DNA from 3 places in the Pseudactinotalea sp. Z1748 genome. Region 1 is predicted to be linked to each of the others. Evidence: predicted binding sites of a transcription regulator. Region 1 holds the regulator's gene; each other region holds the start of a gene.
What was found. The regulator HrcA, encoded in region 1, represses chaperone genes, less so after heat shock. The targets are predictions, from matches to a motif close to TTNGCACTCGNNNNNNNCGAGTGCNAA.
Positions count from the first base shown of each region.

Region 2: a site for HrcA is predicted at 3,109-3,135, ahead of groES (co-chaperone GroES). Genes of this name have one in related genera too.
Region 3: a site for HrcA is predicted at 4,399-4,425, ahead of ACO0LU_RS06780 (Hsp20/alpha crystallin family protein). Genes of this name have one in related genera too.

Region 1 is NZ_JBMPQB010000006.1:55,266-62,607, forward strand. It holds gene ACO0LU_RS13635 (alpha/beta hydrolase family protein) at 1-203, opposite strand, end outside; gene era (GTPase Era) at 228-1,193, opposite strand; gene ybeY (rRNA maturation RNase YbeY) at 1,190-1,675, opposite strand; gene ACO0LU_RS13650 (PhoH family protein) at 1,672-2,712, opposite strand; gene dnaJ (molecular chaperone DnaJ) at 2,826-3,944, opposite strand; gene hrcA (heat-inducible transcriptional repressor HrcA) at 3,969-4,997, opposite strand; gene ACO0LU_RS13665 (DUF3097 domain-containing protein) at 5,184-6,056, shown strand; gene ACO0LU_RS13670 (hypothetical protein) at 6,064-6,762, opposite strand; gene hemW (radical SAM family heme chaperone HemW) at 6,848-7,342, opposite strand, start outside.
Region 2 is NZ_JBMPQB010000002.1:348,417-355,758, reverse strand. It holds gene guaB (IMP dehydrogenase) at 1-794, opposite strand, end outside; gene ACO0LU_RS05925 (MerR family transcriptional regulator) at 822-1,970, opposite strand; gene ACO0LU_RS05920 (WhiB family transcriptional regulator) at 2,276-2,566, shown strand; gene groES (co-chaperone GroES) at 2,664-2,960, opposite strand; gene ACO0LU_RS05910 (class I SAM-dependent methyltransferase) at 3,198-4,412, shown strand; gene ACO0LU_RS05905 (glutamate--cysteine ligase) at 4,417-5,559, shown strand; gene ACO0LU_RS05900 (PadR family transcriptional regulator) at 5,638-6,024, shown strand; gene ACO0LU_RS05895 (hypothetical protein) at 6,028-6,585, shown strand; gene ACO0LU_RS05890 (glycoside hydrolase family 3 protein) at 6,626-7,342, opposite strand, start outside.
Region 3 is NZ_JBMPQB010000002.1:513,833-521,174, reverse strand. It holds gene ACO0LU_RS06800 (ABC transporter permease) at 1-444, opposite strand, end outside; gene ACO0LU_RS06795 (ABC transporter substrate-binding protein) at 670-2,622, opposite strand; gene ACO0LU_RS06790 (PPOX class F420-dependent oxidoreductase) at 3,055-3,522, opposite strand; gene ACO0LU_RS06785 (class I SAM-dependent methyltransferase) at 3,603-4,349, opposite strand; gene ACO0LU_RS06780 (Hsp20/alpha crystallin family protein) at 4,501-4,938, shown strand; gene ACO0LU_RS06775 (hypothetical protein) at 5,013-5,480, shown strand; gene ACO0LU_RS06770 (DUF1905 domain-containing protein) at 5,542-5,853, shown strand; gene ACO0LU_RS06765 (C39 family peptidase) at 5,911-7,272, opposite strand; gene ACO0LU_RS06760 (serine hydrolase domain-containing protein) at 7,316-7,342, opposite strand, start outside.

The sequences.
Region 1 (7,342 bases):
CCACCCAGATCGACCTCGAAGTCCTCGCTGGCGGTGGCGTAGGTGCCCACCGGGTCGGTGCGGACGTCGGAGCCGATGATGGTCTCCCGGGTCTGGGACTCCACCTGGTCCTGGATCAGCTCCGGGTGCCAGCGAGGCCCCGCCAACGAGCCGATCGTGCCCAGGATCAGCACCAACCCGAGCACCGCAAGCCACCTGCGCACCACCATCGCGAGCCCCCCGGGTACTCAGAAGCCCAGACGCTGCAACTGCTTGGGGTCACGCTGCCAGTCCTTGGCGACCTTCACGTGTAGGTCCAGGAACACCGCGGCACCCAGCAGCGCCTCGATCCCGGCCCTGGCCCGGGTGCCCACCTCGCGCAAGCGCGCACCCTTGGCACCGATCACGATGCCCTTCTGTGAGTCCCGCTCCACGAACAGGTTCACCCGCACATCCAGCAGGGCGCGACCATCCTTGGCCGGGCGGTCCCGTTGCACGATCTCCTCCACCACCACGGCCAGGGAGTGTGGCAACTCATCGCGCACCCCGTCCAGGGCGGCCTCGCGAACCAGTTCGGCGACCATCACCGAGTCGGGCTCGTCGGTCAGATCCCCGTCCGGGTACAACGGGGGCGACGGCGGCAGGTGGGAGAACAGCACACCGGTCAGCACGTCGAGCTGGTGGTTGGCCAGCGCTGAGACCGGCACGATGTCGGCCCACGAGCCGAGGTCGGCCACGGCAAGCAGGTGCTCGGTCAGCGCCGGCTTGCCGACCACGTCGGTCTTGGTCACCACGGCTACCACCGGGGTGGTGGCATCGGCGAGCTGCGCGGCGATGTACCGGTCCCCGGGCCCGATCGGTTGATCGGCGGGTAGACAGAAGACGATGAGATCCACCTGCGACAGGGTCTGCAGCACCAGGTCGTTCAGACGCTCCCCCAGCAGGGTGCGAGGGCGGTGCAGGCCCGGAGTGTCCACCAGGACCAGTTGGCCGTCCGCACGGTGCACGATGCCGCGGATGGTGTGCCGGGTGGTCTGCGGACGTCCGGAGGTGATCGCCACCTTGTGCCCCACCAGGGCGTTGGTGAGCGTGGACTTGCCCGCGTTCGGGCGTCCCACCACACAGGCGAAACCCGCCCGGTACTCGGGACTCGCCTTCTGCCCGCCCTGCCCCTGGTGAGGCGCCCGGGCGGACTCCTCTCCCGCCTTGGTCATGAGCCCTGCTCGGTGCGGCCCGGAACCGCGGGCCGCGAACCGAGGAAGGTGAGCAGTAACCGGCGCTGCAGGGCGAACATCTCCTTCTCCTCCTCCGGCTCGGCGTGGTCGTAGCCGAGCAGGTGCAGGATCCCGTGCGTGGTCAGCAGCAGCATCTCCTCATCGGCGGAGTGTCCTGCGGTGCGCGCTTGGTCGATGGCCACCTGCGGGCACAGCACCACCGATCCCAGGATGCCTTCGGAACTCGGTGTGCCGGGGCTACCGGGGCGCAGTTCATCCATCGGGAAGGCCAGTACGTCGGTGGCCCCGGTGGCGTCCATCCATCGCTCGTTCAACTCGGTCATCACCTCGGCGTCGACGAAGCGAACCTCGAGTTCGGCCTGGGGGTGAACATGCATCTCGTCGAGCACGAACGTGGCCAGAGCCGCGAACTCGGACTCATCCACCGCGTGCGAGGACTCGTTGGCGACCTCGGTGCTCATCGTCGTCCCTCCTGGGAGTGGGCGCTGCGACGGTGCAACTCGCTACGGCGCAGGCCCTCGTCATAACGGCCGTAGGCGTCGATGATGTCGGCCACCAACCGGTGCCGCACCACGTCCTTGCTGGACAGTCGGCAGAAGGCGACGTCGTCGATCTCGTCGAGGATCTCCTGCACCACGTGCAGTCCCGAGCGGGTGCCATCGGGCAGGTCCACCTGGGTGACGTCACCGGTGACCACGATCGTGGAACCGAATCCCAGGCGGGTCAGGAACATCTTCATCTGCTCGGCGGAGGTGTTCTGGGCCTCGTCCAGGATGATGAAGGCATCGTTCAACGTCCGGCCACGCATGTAGGCCAGCGGCGCCACCTCGATGGTGCCGGCCGCCATCAGCCGCGGGATGGACTCGGGGTCAAGCATGTCGTGCAGGGCGTCGTAGAGCGGGCGCAGGTACGGGTCGATCTTGTCGTTCAGGCTGCCGGGCAGGAATCCCAGCCGCTCCCCCGCCTCCACTGCGGGCCGGGTCAGCACGATGCGATTCACCTGCTTGGCCTGCAGCGCCTGGACGGCCTTGGCCATCGCCAAGTAGGTCTTTCCGGTGCCGGCCGGCCCGATCCCGAACACCACCGTGTTGGCGTCGATGGCCTCTACGTACTGCTTCTGTCCCAGCGTCTTGGGCCGGATGGTGCGCCCGCGGCTGGACAGGATGTTCATGGTCAGCACCTCGGCGGGGCGTTCCATGGTCGCGGCGGTCAGGATCGTGATGGCCCGCTCCACCGCGTCGGCGGTGAGAGGTTGTGCCGAGGAGGCGATCTGGGTCAGTTCATCGATGAGCCGTTGGGCCAGGTCCACATCGCCCTTTGGGCCACTGAGCGCGATCCGGTTCCCGCGCACGTGCACATCGAGCCCGGGGAAGCCCTCCTCCACGGCACGCAGCACCTCATCACGCTGACCGAGCAGGGCCACCATCGGGACGTGCGCCGGTACGGTGACCTCCTCGCGGACATGGCCGGGTTGCGGTTCAAGGGTGGGATCGGTCATGGGCAGGGCCGTCGCCCAGGGTCTCCTTGCTCGGACGGGGTCCACACATCGTGCGGACCGGACACTGGGGAGTCTACGAGATCGACCGATCCGGCCGAGGTCTGGCCCTCGGGTCAGCGTCCGGAGAAGCGGTCCCGCAGCCGTGAGAACATCCCGGAGCCGGCCGGGGCCAGCCGCGCCTGCGGGCGTTCCTCACCGCGCTCGGCGGCCAGGTCCTTCAGCAGCCTCTCCTGGGTCTCGTCCAGCCCAGTGGGCACCCTGACCTGGATGTGTACATGCAGGTCACCGCGGCGGCCACCACTGCTGAGCACACCCACGCCCAGTCCGCGCAGGGTCAGGACCTCCTCGGGCTGGGTGCCGGCACGCACGTCGATGTCCTGGTCGCCGTCGAGGGTCTCGATGGTCAGCACCGTGCCCAGCGCCGCGGCCGTCATCGGCAGTTCCACCGTGCAGTGCAGATCGTGGCCGCGGCGGGTGAACGTCGGGTGGGACTTCTCCCGGATCTCCACGTACAGGTCACCGGGAGGTCCACCGCCCGGACCGGTCTCACCCTGACCGGTGAGTTTGATCCGGGTGCCCTCGTCCACCCCGGCGGGGATGTTGATGTTGATGGTGCGGCGGGACCGGACGCGACCCTCGCCGGAGCACTCGGCGCACGGGTGCTCGATCACGGAGCCGAAGCCCTGGCAGGCCGCGCACGCCTGGCTGGTCATCACATTGCCGAGGAAGGACCGGGCTACCCGCTGCACCGAACCGCGGCCCCCGCACATGTCACAGGTGCGCGGACCGGTCCCGGGCGCACAGCAGGTGCCGTGGCAGGTCTGACAGACCACGGCGGTGTCCACCTCGAGGTCCTTGGTCACCCCGAAGGTGGCCTCCTCCAACGTGACGGTGACCCGCAGCAACGCGTCCTGGCCGCGTCGGGCCCGTGGCGTGGGGCCACGCTGGCCGCCGCCACCGGCAGCGGCGGAGAAGAAGTCGAAGATGTCGGAGAACGGGAAGTCCCCACCGCCACCACCGTTCATCCCACCCAGTCCGCCGGCGTCGTACTGGCGACGCTTGTCCGGATTGGACAGCACGTCGTGGGCGGCGGCGATGTCCTTGAACTTCTCGGCACCATCCGCTCCGGCCACGTCGGGATGGTGCTGACGCGCCAACTTACGGTAGGCGCGCTTGATCTCCTCGGTACTGGCGTCGCGTTCGACACCGAGAACGGCGTAGTAGTCGCTCACTGATCGCTTTCTTGACTCATCGACTCAGGCGGACAGGATCCTGGACAGGTAACGCGCTACGGCGCGGACCGTGGCCATCGTGGTGGGGTAATCCATGCGCGTCGGGCCCAGGACCCCCACCTGGGCGATCGCCTGGCTCCCGGTCCCACCGTAACCCCCCGCAACCACGGAGGTCTCGGACAGGTGCTCGGAGGAGGTCTCGTGACCGATCCGTACCGCCGGCGAGGCACCGGAGGCGTCCTCGGCCATCTCCGAGAGCAACCGCAACAGCACCACCTGCTCCTCCAGTGCCTCCAGAACCGGTGAGATGGTGCGGGTGAAGTCGGTGTCGGACCGGGCCAGGTTCGCCGTCCCCGCCATCACGATCCGTTCCTCGACGTCCTCCCCGACGGTTTCCAGCACCGCGCCGACCACCTCGGTGACCATGGCCCGCTGCCCGGGGTCGAAGACGTTCTCCAGATCGGTCAGGGCGCTACGCAGGCCGGGCAGTTCCCGGCCGGCGCCCAGGGCGTTGATCCGGGCCCGCAGTTCCCCGAGCACCGCCGCATCGATTGCCTCGGGCATCGCCACCATGCGCTGTTCCACGCGCCCGGTGTCGGTGATGATGACCACCATCAACCGGGTGGACGAGACCGGGATCAGTTCGACGTGGCGCAGCGCCGACCGGCGCAGCGAGGGGTATTGCACCACGGCTACCTGCTGAGTGAACTGGGCGAGAAGGCGCACGCTTCGCTCCAGCACGTCGTCGAGGTCCACCGCGCCCTCGAGGAAACCGGCGATGGCTCGGCGCTCAGCCACCGATAGTGGCTTGAGCGCGGCGATCTGATCCACGAAGAACCGGTAACCCTTGTCGGTGGGGATCCGGCCGGCCGAGGTGTGCGGCTGGGCGATGTAGCCACCGTCCTCCAGCGCCGCCATGTCGTTGCGGATCGTCGCCGGTGACACGCCGAGGTTGTGCCGTTCCACGAGGTTGCGGGACCCGACCGGCTCACGGGATCGCACGTAGTCCTGCACGATCGCGCGCAGTACCTCCAATTGACGTTCCGAACTCATCCCGGGCCTCCTCTCCGCGTGGTCCCTCATCATGCGCCTCATGGTCGGCACCGGCGCCTTCGAGGGCCCTTGGTGCCGTGATCGACCGCCACCGGCAGCAGTGCGGATCAGCACTCACCGGTTTCGAGTGCCAATTCTACGCGTCGCTGCGCCGAATACCCCAGCGATGTGCGTAGCCTCACCCGGGTGAGCCCTTCGCAGTATCCAGGATTCGATCGTTACGGCACCGACGTGCTCTCCGCCGACCCCCACCCGGTCACCGCACCGGTACCCAAGGTCCCGGCCCAGGTGGGCCTGGTGGTGGAGGACGCCGAGACAGGCTTCACCGGTGCGGTGGTGCGGGTGGAGAAGTCCGGCGGGATGGTCGTGGTGGTGCTGGCCGACCGACACGAGAAGGAGCGGGCGTTCCGGCTCGGGCCCGGGTTCTGGGTCGACGGTAAGCCGGTGCACCTGGTCCTCCCACCGGCCGGTGCTCGGAATACCCGGGCCCGCACCGCCTCGGGTTCACGCGCCGTGACCGGCGCCCGGGCCCGGGTGGCCCGGGCTTCCCGGATCTGGGTGGAGGGACGCCACGACGCTGAGTTGATCGAGAAGGTCTGGGGCGAGGACCTGCGCCTGGAGGGAGTCGTCGTGGAGATGCTCGACGGCGTGGATCACCTTGCCCGCGCCGCAGCCGACTTCGCGCCCGGTCCGCACCGGCGCCTGGGGGTGCTGGTGGACCATCTGGTGCCGGGATCGAAGGAGTCCCGGATAGCGGCCGAGGCGACGCGCGCATGCGGCGCGCAGAACCTGCTGGTGCTGGGGCACCCGTATGTGGACGTGTGGCAGGCGGTCAAACCCGCCCGGCTGGGGCTGGCCCAGTGGCCCTCGGTGCCACGGGGCGTCGATATCAAGGTCGGCACCCTGACCGCACTGGGTTGGCCGGCCCAGACTCAGGCCGATATTGCGCGCGGCTGGAAGCGCATCCTGGGCCGGGTGCGGTCCTACCAGGACCTGGAGCCGGCACTGCTGGGCCGGGTGGAGGAACTGGTCGACTTCGTCACCGCAGGTCCCCAGTGACCGGCTCTCAGCCGCGGAACAGGGTGAACACCCAGTAGCCGATCAGCACCCCGGCCGGGCCCGCCGCGGCAATCAGCACGCTGCGCCGTACCACCGCACCGGCCTGCCAACTCAGCACCGCGGCCGCCGCGATCAGCACCACGATGGCCGCCGAGACCACCGGGGGCCACGCGCCCAGCCCCACGATCGCGGCCAGGCCCAGGACCAGCCCGATCAGGATCGGCATCAGCATCCACGCCGCTTGCTCCGGGACTTCCGGACCGGGCCGTTCCTCATCCGCACCAAAGGGTTGGGCAGCGCCTTTGTCACCGGGTGCGTCATCGGGCCGGGACGGTGCGCCGAAGACGCCGGTCGGCGTCTCGCCGGGTCCGGGCGCGGACGTCTTCTCGTCGCCGACGTAGCCGGGACCGGGCGGATCGCCGGCATCGGGCGGTTGCACCGGATCGATCCGGAAACCGCCCTCGGCGGCGGTGGGGTAGGCCGAGCGCAGCGGCGGGGCGGCAGCGTAGTCGCCCACGGGCCGGGGTCCTCCTGGTTCGCCCGGTTCCCCGGTGCGGGGTGGAGCATCGGTGGGGGTAGGTGCGGTTGGTGCGGTGGCCGCGGCCGGCTGCCCGGCCGGCGGCTGCGCCGGCGGCAGATCCGGCTGCGTCGTCGACCCCTCGCCCGGCTCGACCGGATCGGCCGGCGTCGATGCTTCCTGAGTCATCCCACCCACCTGTCGTCGCTGGTCGTGGCCAGGATAGCCACCTCGGGCGGCGTCACTGCGGCGCAGTTCGTCCCAGGCGTGCCGCTCAGCCCAGCACCCGATGCACCACCGAGTCGGCCAGCAGCCGGCCCTGCTCGGTCAGGACGAGCATGCCCCGGCGCGCCGGGCGTTCCTGGGCGAGTCCGTCGGCCACCAGCCCCTCCAGCACCGCGGCATCGGTCACCGGGAAGCCCTGGGCCAGGCGCACCCCCAGCAGCACCTCCTCGGCCCGGCGCTGGGGAGCGGACAGGTGCTCCTGACCGGCCAGAGGCAGACGTCCGGCCTCCACCGCTGCGGCATAGGGACGCGGGTGCTTCAGGTTCCACCACCGCTGCCCCCCGATGTGGCTGTGCGCACCCGGACCGACCCCCCACCAGTCCTGCGAGCGCCAATAGGCGATGTTGTGCCGGCACTGCTGGGACGCACCGCGGGACCAGTTGGAGATCTCGTACCAGTCATACCCTGCCCGGGTGAGCATCGCCGAGGCGAGTTCGTACTTGTCCGCCTCGTCGTCGTCGTCGGGCATCGGTAGTTCCCCGCG
Region 2 (7,342 bases), on a different contig from region 1:
TGGCCGTTGGCGGTGTCGACCACCAGCACGTCCACACCGGCTTCGGCCAGCGCGGTGGCCCGCTCCCAGGCGTCACCGTAGAAGCCCACCGCCGCTCCCACGCGCAGACGGCCCTCCTCGTCCTTGGTGGACAACGGGTACTGCTGGGACTTCACGAAGTCCTTGACGGTGATCAGACCGCGAAGCACGTTGCGGGCATCGACCAGCGGCAGTTTCTCGACCTTGTGCTTGCCCAGCAGCGCCGCGGCCTCGGCCCGGGTGATGCCCACTCCCCCGGTGACCAGCGGCATCGGCGTCATCGCCTCATGGACCTTGGTGGTCTCGAAACTCTCCCCGGGCACGAACCGTAGATCGCGGTTGGTGATGATGCCCAGCAGCACGCCCTCGGGATCGACCACCGGCAGACCCGAGATCCGGAATTGCGCGCATAGCGCGTCCATCTCCGCCAGGGTGGCGTCGGGGCCGATCGTGAGCGGGTTGGTGACCATCCCGGATTCGGACCGCTTCACCAGGTCGACCTGGGCGGCCTGGTCCTCGATGGCCAGATTGCGGTGCAGCACACCCAGCCCACCCTGCCGGGCCACCGCGATGGCCATCCGCGCCTCGGTGACGGTATCCATCGCTGCCGAGATCAATGGCATCGACAGCGGGATCCGACGCGTCAGGATGGTGGAGGTATCGGCCTCACTCGGGATGACGTCGGTCTCCCCGGGAAGCAGCAGCACATCGTCGTAGGTCAGTCCGACGAACGCGAAGGGATCAGGGGCGGTGGCGGCGGGCTGAGGTTCGGTCACACCCCAAGTCTACGTGGCCGTCGCGGTCTAGGGTCGGGCGGTCTGGGTGAGCAGGCTCATGATCTCATGTAGCGCCCCACTGAGGGTGCGGGCGCGGTGCAGGCCGTCCCGAGGGGCGATGGTGTCGGTGAGGGCGATCAGGAAGACCTCATCGCCCCGCTCGCACAGGACCCGCACCAGGTTCTCTGCGATCTCGGACTCCCCCAGGATCACTGTCAACATTCCCTGCTGGCGGGCTACCAGGTCCAGCAGCGCCTGGCCGCCATCAGCCTCCAGGCGTTGATGCGCCACCCGAACGTGCGCTCCACGCAGCGTCATCTCGGTGGCGAGCACGTGGGCGTCGGTACTCATCGACGGTACACACTGCACCAACGCCTGGATCCGATCCGGCTCCGGCTCGGAGGTGGCCTCGGCGAGCACGGTCAGCATCTGGGCACGCAACAGCCGTTCCGGGTCGCGCCCCGGGCGATCCGGCTGCGGGCGCTGGGCGACCATCTCGATCGCGGGGCGCACCGCCATCAGCCAGCCGTCCAGCAGACCGTGCTCACGTCCGGCTCGCCTGATCAGGCGCGCCAGCCGCCGATGATCCCCGTCGATCGCGGCCGCGGCCACGGTGAGCGGGTCGGCCACCATGGGCTCCTCGTCCTCCGGACCGGCTCCGGCCGGCGCATGACCCTTCCGGCCGTTCTGCGCAGGCGGACCAGCAGCGGGCGTGGTGTCTTCGGCCGAGCCAGGACGGCCGGCTGGTGCGGCACCGTTCCTCGCGTCCGGTCCCCCGGCTGGTGCGGCACCGTTCCCGGCGTCCGGTCCCCCGGCTGGTGCGGCACCGTTCCTCGCGTCCGGTTCCCCGGCTGGTGCGGCACCGTTCCCGGCGTCCGGTTCCTCGGCCTGCGCCTCACCGTCGGGCACATCGGTACCCCGCAGCGCAATCTCGGCGGCATCTGCCGGTGCCACACCCTCCAAGGTGAGGCGGCGCATCGTCTCCAGCCTGGCCAGGTCCGATGCCTCGTACCGGCGGTGACTGCCGGCCACGTGACCGGATGGCCCCAGTCCGTACCGCCGGGCCCAGGTACGCAGTGTGGGAGCGGCCACTCCCAGGCGGGCCGCGACCCCGGCAACCGTCAACCGGATGCCGTCGCCAAGATCCTCCGGGGGCCCCGGCGACGTTGATGACACCGACCCACCTCCCCTTCCTGTCCGGGCCCCCCACGGGCGACTTGTCCGGGCCCACCCCACACGGGCGTCCTGTCCGAGCCCACACGGGCGACCTCTTCGAGCCCGAGCACGGGCCATTCCTGCCCTAGAGACTAGGCGGCGGATCAGCTTTGAACAAGTTGGCTCGCACGCATGAACAAGCACCGGGTGCGACTGAACAATCTACGAGAAGGTTCGAATAGTTTGCGCATCACCCTTGAATAACTTCTGGAGCGGTTGTAGCGTGTGTCCCGTTGAACTCATCCACCACCGATGGAAGGACTGAGATGGCCGAACTATCCAGACTCCCCGGACCCGTCATGGAACGTTGGGAATGGCAGTACGAAGGCGCGTGCCGGGCAACCGGCTCCGAGCAGTTCTTCCACCCCGAAGGCGAGCGCGGCGCATCGAGGCGTCGCCGCGACGCCAACGCCAAGGCGATCTGCGCCGAGTGCCCGGTGATCCAGCAGTGCCGTGAGCACGCCCTGAAGGTGCGTGAACCCTACGGCGTCTGGGGCGGACTCACCGAGGACGAGCGCACCGACATCCTGGCCGCCCGGATGCCCGCCGCCAGCTGAGTACCTCCCGGACCCCGAACGCAACCGAGCCCCGGTTCCCACCGAAGGGAACCGGGGCTCGGTATTTTGCTCAGCAGCCGTAGCCGCTAGCGGCGGGTCACTTCTCGACAATCGCCAGAACGTCGCGCGCCGAGAGGATCAGCAGATCCTCACCGCCGTACTTGACCTCGGTGCCGCCGTACTTGCTGTAGACGACCTTGTCGCCAACCGTGACGTCCAACGGGACGCGGTTGCCGTTGTCATCGATCCGGCCCGGGCCCACCGCCAGGACTTCGCCCTCCTGGGGCTTCTCCTTGGCGGTGTCCGGGATAACCAGACCGGACGCGGTGGTCTGCTCGGCCTCGAGCGTCTTGACGACGATCCGATCCTCGAGCGGCTTGATGGAGACCGACACTACGGACCTCCCCTTCGCATGTGATGGGAACCAGGACAATGGACCGCTACCAACCACGCACCTCCGCCGTCGCGGGGGTCGGACATGCACCGCTGGTGAACGGTCGGGACCCCGGGTGGGGCCCCTCGGGGTCCAATCTAGATTGCCGTTAGCACTCGGTCAAGGTGAGTGCTAATCATGTGGTCCACGTCGCTCCACCGAACCGCTGCACCGGTGCGCCCTGGCAGAATCGTGAGTATGGATCCTGCCGCGCTCGCGCGCCTGCTCACCCCGGAAGGTTGGGCGCTGCTCGGCCAACTCCCCCCGTACTCCGAGGACGCAGCCCTGCGCATCTCCGAGGGCTTGCGCGCCCGGGGCCTGGACCCGGATCTGGTGGCGGCCGCCCTGACCCAGTCCAGGCTACGCGCCAAGGCGGTCGAGAAGTTCGGCGAGTTCGCCTCCGGCATGCTGCTCACAGCCGAAGGGCTGGAGCAGGCCACCCGGTTGGAGGTGGCGGCGCTGCATGCGCGCCGTTACGCCGAGGCCGGGGCCGGCCTCGTGGCCGATCTGGGCTGCGGTCTGGGCGCGGACTCCCTGGCGATGGCGGGCCTGGGCCTGCGGGTGCTGGCGATCGAGAAGGATGAGGCCACCGCCGCCTGCGCCCAGATGAATCTGCGCGCATTCCCCGAAGCACAGGTGCGCCACGCCGATGGCCTCGAACTGGACCTGCTGGCCGAAGGCGTCGACGCGATCTTCACCGACCCTGCCCGGCGCACCCGGCGCGGCAACCGCGTCTTCGATCCCAAGGCCTACTCCCCCGACCTGGACACGGTGCTCGCCCTGGCCGACACGATTCCCGACCTGGGCATCAAGGTCGCGCCGGGGATTCCCTACACCGCGCTACCCAGCCACACCCACGCCCAATGGGTCTCGGTGAACGGAGCGGTGGTGGAGGCCGGCCTGTGGTTCGGTCGGCTCGCCACCGAGGGCGCCGGCCGCAGCGCGATCCTGCTCACCGACGCCGGTACGCACCACCTCGGGTGGTCCGGAGATGCCGATGCCCGCGCGACCCAGGCGCCCGACGGCCTGCTCGCCGCCTATCTGCACGAACCCGACGGGGCGATCATCCGCGCCGGACTGGTCGCCGACGTCGCCGACCAGCTGGGCGGCCACCTGGTGGATCCCTCGATCGCTTACATCACGACCGCCCAGCCGGTAACGACTCCCTTCGCCCGCAGTTACCGCGTGCTGGACCATTTCGGTTTCGGCTTGAAGCGCCTCCGGGCCTACCTGCGCAACCGGAACGTGGGGCGGGTGACCATCAAGAAACGCGGTACCGCCGTCGTCCCCGAGCAGTTGCGTCAGCAACTGCAACTCTCCGGCGACGCCTCCGCCACGATCGTGCTCACCCGTCTACAGGGTGAGCAATCGGTGCTCGTGGTGGACCCGCTCGAGACCGCGGGACGAGAATGAGGGCGTGAGACTTGAGTTCGCCCCCTCGTCCCGGTCCAGCCTGGGGGTTGAGTGGGAACTGGCGATGGTCGACGCCGACTCCGGAGACCTGCGCCAAGTAGCCCAGACGGTGCTCGACGCGGTGGCCCCGGACGACGGCTCCCAGCACCCGACCATCCGTCAGGAACTACTCCTGAACACGGTCGAGGTGGTCACCGGGGTGTGCCGGACCACCCCGGAGGCGATGACCGACCTGGCCGGCTCGGTGGACCTGGTGCGTTCGATCACCGATCCGCTGCGGGTGGACCTGATGTGCGCGGGCACCCATCCGTTCGCCGACTGGGGCGGCCAGAAGGTCACCGACAAGGAGCGCTACGCCACCCTGATCGATCGCACCCAGTGGTGGGGCCGCCAGATGCTCATCTACGGGGTGCACGTGCACGTCGGCATCGAGGACCGGGACAAGGTGCTGCCGATCCTGGGGGCACTGCTCACCTTCTACCCGCATCTCCTGGCGCTGTCGGCCTCCTCGCCGTACTGGTCCGGCCGCGATACCGGATACGCCTCGAACCGGTCACTACTGTTCCAACAGTTACCGACGGCGGGGCTGCCGTTCACCGAGATCCGCACGTGGTCGCAATTGGAGCGGTACGTGGCCGACATGCTGCACACCGGCGTGATCGAGGACTTCACCGAAGTGCGCTGGGACCTGCGGCCGGCCCCGCAGTTCGGCACCATCGAGATGCGCATCTGCGACGGGCTGTCCAACGCCACCGAACTGGCCGCGATCACAGCGCTGACGCACTGCCTGGTGGAGTACTTCTCCCGGATGATCGATGCCGGTGAGGCACTGCCGGCGATCACCCCATGGTTCCTGGCCGAGAACAAGTGGCGTGCGGCTCGCTACGGCCTGGAGGCGATCATCATCCTGGACGCCGACGGCCGCGAGGAACTGGTGACCGAGCACCTGCAGCACGTGCTGGAGGTGCTGGCTCCGATCGCGGCGGACCTGGGTTGCGCGAGCGAACTGGCCGGAGTGCGCCGGATCATCGATACAGGTGGCGGCGCGGCCCGCCAGCGCCGGGTAGCTCGGCGCAATGACGGACGACTCGACGCGGTTGTGGCCCACCTGGTCGCGGAGTTCAAGGCTGGCCACCCGATCGACTGAGGCACCTCGGGCCGCAGGCGGGCCAACCGGAACTCTCAGTAGTTGACATTACCTACTAGCCGTCTTAGCCTCCTAGCCATGCAGGAGGACGTCACCCGGGACCCGCAGTTACTCAAAGGGGTGCTGCCGATGTTGGTGCTGGCCCTGTTGCACCGGCAGGAGTCCTACGGCTACGAACTGGTGACCCGGCTGCGCGCGGCCGGTCTGGAATCCATCGCCCCCGGCACGGTCTATCCGGTGCTCACCCGGTTGGAACGCGAGGGCAGGTTGGCCTCCCGACTGGAGGCCTCCAACTCGGGGCCCGCGAGGAAGTACTACCTGCCCACCGACGCCGGCAGCCAGGCATTGACTGCCGGCCGGGCATCGTGGGGCCATCTCTGCGACGTGGTGACGAAGATCCTGTCCGAGACCCCTTCGCCAGGTCGGACCGACCGCCCAACCACAACCATCCCATCTGGAGCGTGAGGTATGAACACCGAACCAGACGACCCAGCGGAACTGTCCCTGACCGACCGTTGGCAACGCTTCTGGTACCTGCAGACCGTGGGGCTGTGGCTGGACCCGATACCCCGTAGGCGGCGCAAGGGCGTGCTGCGCGAACTCAAGGCCAACCTGGGGGTGGCTGCTGGTCGCGACGGGATGTCCGCGGCGATCAGCGACCACGGCAGACCCCGTGCGCTTGCTCGCCAGTACCTGGACGCCGAGCCTCACGGCCGGCCCACCTGGCACCACGGGGCCGCGGCCGTATCCGTGGCCCTGGTGGCGTGGTTCTTCGCCTGCGCGACCTACGTGTTCGGGAGCCTGAACACCCTGCTCGGTGCCGGTCTGGCCGAGCCGGTCCGGATCTCCTTCCTCGGCGTCCAGATCACCACCGAGGCCCACGACGCCTACCTCGGGGCTACCTTCACCGGTGTCTCCTGGGGGAGCCTGATCGCGTTCGCACTCATCTTCGTCCTCGCTGCCCGCCTCTGGCGCCTCCTCCCCCGCCACCAGCACCGCCGCACCACCGCACCAGTCGCCCGCTGAGACCGGCCAACTGCGGTGAGACCGGCCTCGCACGCCCAACTCACGCACAGGCACTGGCGGGCAGGCCCTCGACGGCGAACGCGAGCCGTCCCGGGGCATCGACCGCACCGGTGAGCACGTCCACCAGCGCCTCCAGGCTTCCGGCGGTGCGCCCGTGGGTCGCGATCAAGGTAGGGGCGTCGGCGCCGGCCAGTTGCCAGGGGCCGTCGAGGGCGATCGCCACGTCACCACCGGCCGCCGACGTACCAGCGCTGATCAACCTGATCGAGGTGTCCGCGGGCTCCTCCAGGGGCACCACGTCCAGGCCGGCCCGCTCGGCGGCTTCGGCGAACGCGGTCCAGTCCGCACTCGTGCCGCCGCGCAAATGCAACCGTGGGCCCACCAGTTCCCCCGAGCACTCCCCCGCCGCCACGGTGATCGCCGCGGCGCTCAGATCCCGTGCTGCCTGCGCGGCCGAGCCCACGTCGCCGCCGTCGACCTCCCCGGCCTCCTCGGCCAGCCCGGCCTGCCAACGTTGCAGCGCGATCACCCGCCCTGCGGCCTCCTGCACCCGATCGCGGTCCAGCGAGCCGTCCTCGAGCGCGGCCATGATCGCCGCGTGTGCACCGGCGGTGTCGGCCGGGGTCAACAGCAGGTCCGCACCCGCGTCCAGTGCTTCCACCGCGATCTGCCCGGAGGTACGAGTAGCGGTGAGGGCTCCCATATCCAGCCCGTCGGTGATCGCCACACCGGTGAAGCCCAGGTCCTCCCGCAGCAC
Region 3 (7,342 bases), on a different contig from region 1:
GATCGCGCCCCACTGCTTGAGCAGTACCGCCACCCAGAACACCGGGAGGGAGTACAGCACGAAGGAGAAGAAGACGACGATGTAGTCGAAGCTGGTGTACTGACGCAGTGCCGAGACGATCCCGACGCTCACGCCGAGGATGATGGACAGAAAGGTCGCGGCGGTCACGAGATGGAGGGTGCCGATCACAGCACCGCGCAACTCGTCGGCGACCGGCTGCCCGGTCTCCCAGGACACACCCGGGTCACCGGTGACGAACGCGCCGAACCATGTGGCATACCGCTCGAACACCGTGGCATCGAGGTTCAGCATCTCGATGCGCTGTTCTATCTGTGCCGGGGCGTCAGGGTCGGTACTGGTGTACAGGTCCTCGAGCGGATCGACGGCGAGGTCGATCATGATGTAACTCAAGAAGGACGACAGGAGCAGGATGAGCAATCCCATCAGCACTCGTCTGACTATGAACTGCAGCAAAACTGGACCTCGCAGTCGGCAGTGGCCGGGGTGAGTTGCGGTGGATTCTAGGCGATGACGGTACCCCAGCCGAACCAGCCATGGGTCGGTTTGGGTACGCACAAGTGTGGGGGCATCGGGGCCGGTAGGGCGCCCGATGCCCCCACGTACTTGCGGTGTCTACCTAGGAGTCAGAGTTCAGAAGGAACCCTCGACTCACTCAGTGAGCTCCCACTCCCAGTAGTTCCAGAAGATGGTCGGTGCCAAGGCGATCGGCTCGATGTTCTGCAACCGTGCATCGTAGCCCGCGATGAGCTCGTGCTGGAAGATCACCGTGCCGAACGCTTCCTCCACCAGGATCTGCTCGGCCTCGGCGAGCAGATCCGCCTGTGCCTGAGCATCGGTCTCGGAACTCAACTCGGCGAAGATCTCGTCCACGCGCTCGTTGGAGAACCCACCGAAGTTGTTCACCCCACCGGTGACGTGGTTCTGACCAGCGGCACCAACCGCGGTGGAGGTGGACTGCCACCCGAACAGGGAGGCGTCGTAGATGGTGGTGTCAGCCAGGAGCGATCCCCAGTTGACGTCACCGGCGTCGACCAGTTCGAACAGACCCTCACGCTCCACGGACTCGCGGACGAGTTCGTAGATGTTCGCGCGTCGTGAGTTGGACGGGTCGTACATGAACCGGACCGGGATCGGCGTTTCCACACCGGTGCCCTCGATCAGTTCGACCGCGGTGTCCAGGTCGGTCTCCACCGGCCAGGCCTGCTCCATCTGGTTGGTCTCAACCATCTGGTCGTAGTTCGGAGAACCGGGGACCTGGGTGTAGGAGTGGCGCACCTCGGCCTCGGGGTTGATCGGCTGGACCTGGGTTTCCACGATCTCCTGGCGCGGAACCAGGTTGAAGAAGGCATTGCGGACGTCGCGTGCAACGTCCTCATCGCCACCGTAGGTCTCGGGGTCGAACGGGCCACCGTTGTCGAAGATGACGTCGATGTGCTCGTACGTGGGACCGTCACCGCTGAAGATCCCGACCTGATCGCCCAGGTTCTCCAGGGCGGCCAGCGTGTCCGGGGTTGCCTGCGGCTGGACCAGGTGCACTTCCTGGTTCTGCAGGGCCTGGATGTGGGTCATCGGGTCACCGGAGATGGTGACGGTGATCTCCTCGATCGCGGCCGGGAATTCCCCGGTGTAGTCCGGGTTGGCCGTCAGGGTCACGTACTGGTTCCGCTGGAAGTCCGTCATCAGGTACGCGCCCGAGGACAGGTACAGCAGTTCGTCGTCCGGCAGGGTGTCGCCGAACTGGAAGCCGGTGTTGTAGAACGCCGCAATCGGCGCGAGGTCCTCGGTGATCTCATCCTGGATCGCAGCGATCACCCGGTCCTTGGCTTCCTGCGGGTCGTCGATGTCCAGCGCCCGCATTCCGACCACGTGCGCGGGGACGCCCACACTGAAACTGTACTCCCAGTCCACGTAGGGCTGGTTGTAGTCGAAGGTCACGCCCTTACCGTCGGCGATGATCTCCGGTGTCTCCTCGATCAGCCCGACGGACGTGGTCAAGGGGAAGTTGAAGTAGACCTCGTTATCGTCAGCCAGTCGCTCGGAGACCTCGGTCTCGACGGCCGCGAGGTACTCCTCCATCGACTCGGCCGGAACCTCGAGTTCGCCGTCGTCGTTCTCCTCGCCGAACTCCTCGAGCAGTTCTCCCTGGACTTCCTCCCGGACCGCGTCGGCGTCGGTCTCGGTGTTCAACTGACCGGAGTGGGCCGCCCAGTACAACATCAGGTCAGCGGCGTCGATCTCGACCGGCTCCTCGCCGCCGTACCAGTACGCCTGATCGGAGAGGGTGAATTCCATGGTCATGGAGTCCTCGGTCTCCTCGACCATGTCAAAGGTGCCGAAGGACTCATTCCGCTGCAACGCCAGGTCGCCGTCGAAGTAGCGGAATCCGTCGTTCATCAGGTACAGGATGTTGTTGTTCGCGGCGGCGTTACCGGTCCGCGAGTTGCTGTTGTACTCGTAGAACGTCTGGTTCCAGCCAATGGTGATCGCGCTAGCAGCCTCGCTCACGCCACCGTTGTCGTCGCTGTCATCGGGCTCTGTGTCTGGGTCGTCACCGGTACCGCCATTGCATGCGGCCAGCACGAGGGCGGTTGCTGCGGTCATCGCAACTCCCGCCGTAAAGCGCCTGGTCTTCAATGTTCCTCCTATGAATGGCAAGGAGCGACTCGCCCCGGACCGCTTCCGGCTGGACCTCGTGGGTCCGACGAGCACTTTGCATCCGCCATGGACAGGGGAAGCGTACACACGCCAAGGGCTGGGATTGTTCGAGGTGACGGCATTCGTGTCCGCATCGTTACCGAAGTGAGACCTAGCCGTCACTCCTCCCGGCTGGGCGTGATGCCACCGTGACTTTGCGCCTGATCTGCGCGCTTGTGCGTTCCAGGGGCCACCGGACGCCCCCGTTCCGGGGCCCGGGGGGTCGTGGGAAATGGACTCGCCCACCGGTGGGGAACGTGCTAGTCACGCACCGTACCCTCGCCAGCCGGCCGCGCTCATGCGCTATCGGGACTGCATAGATGGGTACCGGAGGTATGCCTACCCGCGTGCCGGCTCCCGCCCGGGTGGGAAGCCGCCGGTGGCGATCGGACCCCAGCCGGTGATCTCAATCCGGAGCAGGGACTTGCCCTGACGCACCATGGCCTCGCGGTACTCGGCCCAGTCCGGGTGTTCCCCCGAGATGCTCCGGAAGTACTCCACCAGTGGCTCCACGGCCTCGGGTACGTCGAGCACCTCGGCCGTCCCGTCCACCTGTACGTAGGGCCCGTTCCACTCATCGGAGTGCACCAGCATCGACACCTGCGGATTGCGCCGGGCGTTGCTGGTCTTGGCGCGTTCGGGGTAGGTGGCGATCACCACCCGGCCGGCCTCGTCGACGCCCGCGCTCACCGGCGAGACCTGCAGTCCTCCGCTGGCCTTATGGGTGATCAGCGTGACCCGGTGCCGGGTGCGGATGAAGTCCAACAGTTCGGCCCGCTCCACGCGGGTGGCGGTGGCGATGCTCATGGTCCCCACGCTACCGCTACCCGGCCCGCGCCACCATGCGCGAATGACGCTGCATGGTCGCCCACCATCGCCGTCGCTGCCTAGCGGCCCGCTTCGATCAGGAACCGGGTGCTGTGCGCCACGAACGGGCCCTCGGTCTGGATGCGCTCATGCAGGAGCTCCAGCTGCGGACGGTAGGCGTCCACGGTGAACCCTGGCACGATCCAGATCACCTTGCGCAGGAAGTGCACCACGGCGGCGATGTCGTTGAAGGTCATCCTCAGGCGGGCGGTCTGCAGGTCCCGCACTCGGAGCCCGGCCCCCTCGGCGGCGGCTACCGCTCGCTCCGGACTGCGCCCGTCGGAAGGCTCGAAGTCCCCCAGCATCGCCTCCGACAACTCGTGCACACTGGCCTTCCCCACCTGTTGGGACAGGTAGGTTCCGCCTGGACGAAGCACCCGGGCGATCTCATCCCACAGCACCACAGTGGGGTGGCGGGAGACCACCAGGTCGAAGGTGCCGTCCTCGAACGGCAGCGGTTCGGTGTCCTCCACCTGCACCACCTGCCCCCCGAGCGCCGTCAGTCGCGGGCGGGCCAGGTCCAGGTTCGGGGGCCAGGACTCGGTGGCGCGCAGCAGTGGTGGGGCGTGCGGTATCTGCGCGAGCACCTCGGCCCCGCCGGTCTGGACATCAAGCATCGCCCGGGCGGTGCCCGATCGCTGCGCGACCAGTCCGGCGTAACCCCAGGGTGGGCGCTCCTCGCTGGCCCGGTCGGCGAACCAACTGAAGTCCCAGCCCTCGGTGGGCACCGCTGCGCCCTCGGCAAGTAGTTCGTCGAATGTCGTCATCACCCCATGGTCGCACCCGCGTCACCAACCAATTCGTGAGCACCGCCGGTTAGCACTCTCGGCATGAGAGTGCTAAAATCGACCGTGACAACGGTCGTCTTCATCGGGCCTGGAAGGTCCGGGCCCGGGTATCCACTCGGAGGTGATGGTGATGGCCACGCGAATCGACCCGTTCCGCGAGATGGACCGTGTATTCAGTAATGCGCTCGGACAAGTGATGTCCTCCGGACGCAGCAATGCGATGCCGATCGATCTGTATCGCGATGGGGACAAGTTCGTTCTGAACATGGACCTTCCCGGGGTCGATCCATCGTCGATCGATGTCGACGTCGAGGACCAGACGCTGACGATCCGTGCGGAGCGCGGACAGGCGGAGAACCAACAGACCCAGTGGCTCGCGCGGGAGCGGCCCACCGGCACATTCGCGCGCCAACTGATGCTCGGTAGCGGGGTGTCGGTGGATCGGATCGACGCCTCATACGCCGATGGCGTGCTGTCGCTGACGATCCCGGTGGCCGAGGAAGCCAAGCCCCGCAAGATCGAGGTTACTCACTCGAGCAAGCAGTCCACGATCGAACAAGCGGACTGAATCATGCGGTGGTGGCGGGTGCCCGGCCGGGCTCGCCCGCCACCACCGGTCCACCTGCGTACGGAGGCAGGAGCGTGTCTCACCCGAAGCGGTACCCGACAAGAGCCGAAGCGATCGAGCAGTCACTGGTTCCGGCACTGGCCGAGCACACCGATGACGTGGACGTTGACGCCGTCTTCGAGGCCACCTTTACCTACACGGTCGAGTGCGACGGCGCGGGCGACGAGATCGAGTGCACGGGGGGCTATGAATCGGCTGCCACCGAAGGCGAGATCTGGTCGGTCGCGGCCGATCATGCCCAGCGCATCATCATCGTGGACTCTGAGCCGCCCGGGGGTGAGGATCACGAGGCCCCCGGCCAGATCTCGGTGACCATCCCCTCCACTCGCGTGGAGGTGGAGGTCCTGTCGCTTCCCGCGCGGCTGCGCCCGGACACCTGGGAGAAACTCATCGACCAGCGGCTCCGCGAAGCGAACTGGAGACGCGTGAGCGAGTGGGAGGACGGCGCTAACCGCGTGCGGGCAATGGTCGTGCGCATCTGAGACCCGATGCCCCTCGCCGGCGTGCCGAAGCAAACCTAGAACGAGCGGTCGAGGAGCAGCGATGACCTGGGATTTCGAGGGCGAGATCTGGTACTGGCGCGGCCCCGCCCCGTTCTACTTCGTCACCGTGCCCGAGTCGATCAGTGCGGACATCCACGCCGTGGCCGCCGACGTCAGTTACGGCTGGGGGGCGATCCCCGTCCGAGCGCGCATTGGTGCCACCACCTGGCAGACCTCCATGTTCCCCAAGGGAGGCATGTACGCACTGCCGGTGAAGGTGGCGGTACGACGGGCCGAGCAGATCGACGATGGCGACCTGGTCTCAGCCCACCTGGAACTGGAGCCGGGACGGCCCCAGATCACCGTGAGATGAGGCGCGTTGCCGCGGCGTGCAGTCTGGGCCACCTGATGCCGGCGAGTGCCAGCCGGCTCAGACCCAGTTCGGTTCCGCCGCGTCCACGGGTTCGGGCAGGGCATGGCCCGGGGGTGCGATCACGTAGACGAGGCCACCGGACGTGGTCAGCCAGAGGCTCTCGAACTGGTCACGGCGGTAGGTGACGCGCACCTTGCCGTCGTCGGCCTCGTCCTGGGACGCCGGGTCGTTGACCACGACGTCTCCGTCGGCGTCGAACCCTACGATCGTCAGCAGGTGCCCGTCCGTCCCGTATCCGGCGCCGTCGAGGTCGGCTTCGGTGAATGACATCGAGCAGATCAGGGGGATGCCGGCGCTGATGAACTCCTCGGCCTCACGCAGTGACCGCAGCCGAGTGATGTAGGCCCGGGCGCCCCGCTCTCCGGCGTAGGCCGCGTTGAACGCCCAGTTCCCGGCGCCTCCGTAGGTGTAGTCGAAGACATACCGGGTGACGTGGTCAACCTGGGGGCGCTGTTCTCCCTCGATATCCACCCACCCGGTCTCTTCGGCATCGAGGCCCAGGCCGAAGTGGTCCAGCACCATGGCAGTGCAGGTCGGTGAGCACCAGGCCTGCCCTCCCCCGTTCCACTCCGGGTAGTGACCCTTGTGCAGGTGCTGGGAGTAGGCGGGCACGTCCAGCACGATGCCGGCGGCGTCCCCTGGCTCACTGACCGGCACCGCCCGCTCGTCGGGAGTCGCCGAGGCCATCGCAGTGAGCAGCGCGACCTCAGGGGTCTGCGCGGCGCCGGCGATCCGGTGCAGCGTGGCCCGCACTCGCAGTCCGGTCAAGGTGTGGCTGTGTCGCATCGCCAGCACGTCCACATTGACGCCGGCCCGCGTGCCGCGCTGCCCCTCGACGGTGCCGCGCTGGATATCGGGGGCGTCATCGCCCCGGGTCCAGCGCGCGAGCACGTACCAGTCGGTGTGCTCGCCGGAGTCGGTGATCCCCTGGACCGCTACCTCCACCCACGTGCCCGATGGCGTGCGCGCGTTCCAAGAGGGGATCACCTCGGTGGCAGCGAACGGCAGTTCGACCTGCGGGGAGGTCCAGGTGGCGGTGTCGTAGGTGCGGGCCACCTCGGTGTGGGGGTCGGTGTACTCCACCGTGCCGGTGGGCGAGGTCAGGACCAGGCGCCCTGCGGGATCGACCGCGGTGCCCTCGTGGCTGCCCTGGTCGAAGCCGTCGGTGCCTTCCCATGCCTGCATGTACACCCCCCGGGACGCAGGCTCGGGGGCGGGGTCGTCCAAGCCGGGAGGCTCGGATCGCGAGCGCATCAGTGCCGCTGCTCCGAGCGCGCCCGCGCCGGCCACGCCGACCGCCCCCACGGAGCCCAACATCTTGCGGCGGGAGATCCTGTTTGCGTCATGGTCACTCGACATCGCCACGACTGTACCGATCACCGGTCACGACGCCTGAGCAACGCTAGGTGACGGGCCAGCCGCCGCCGTC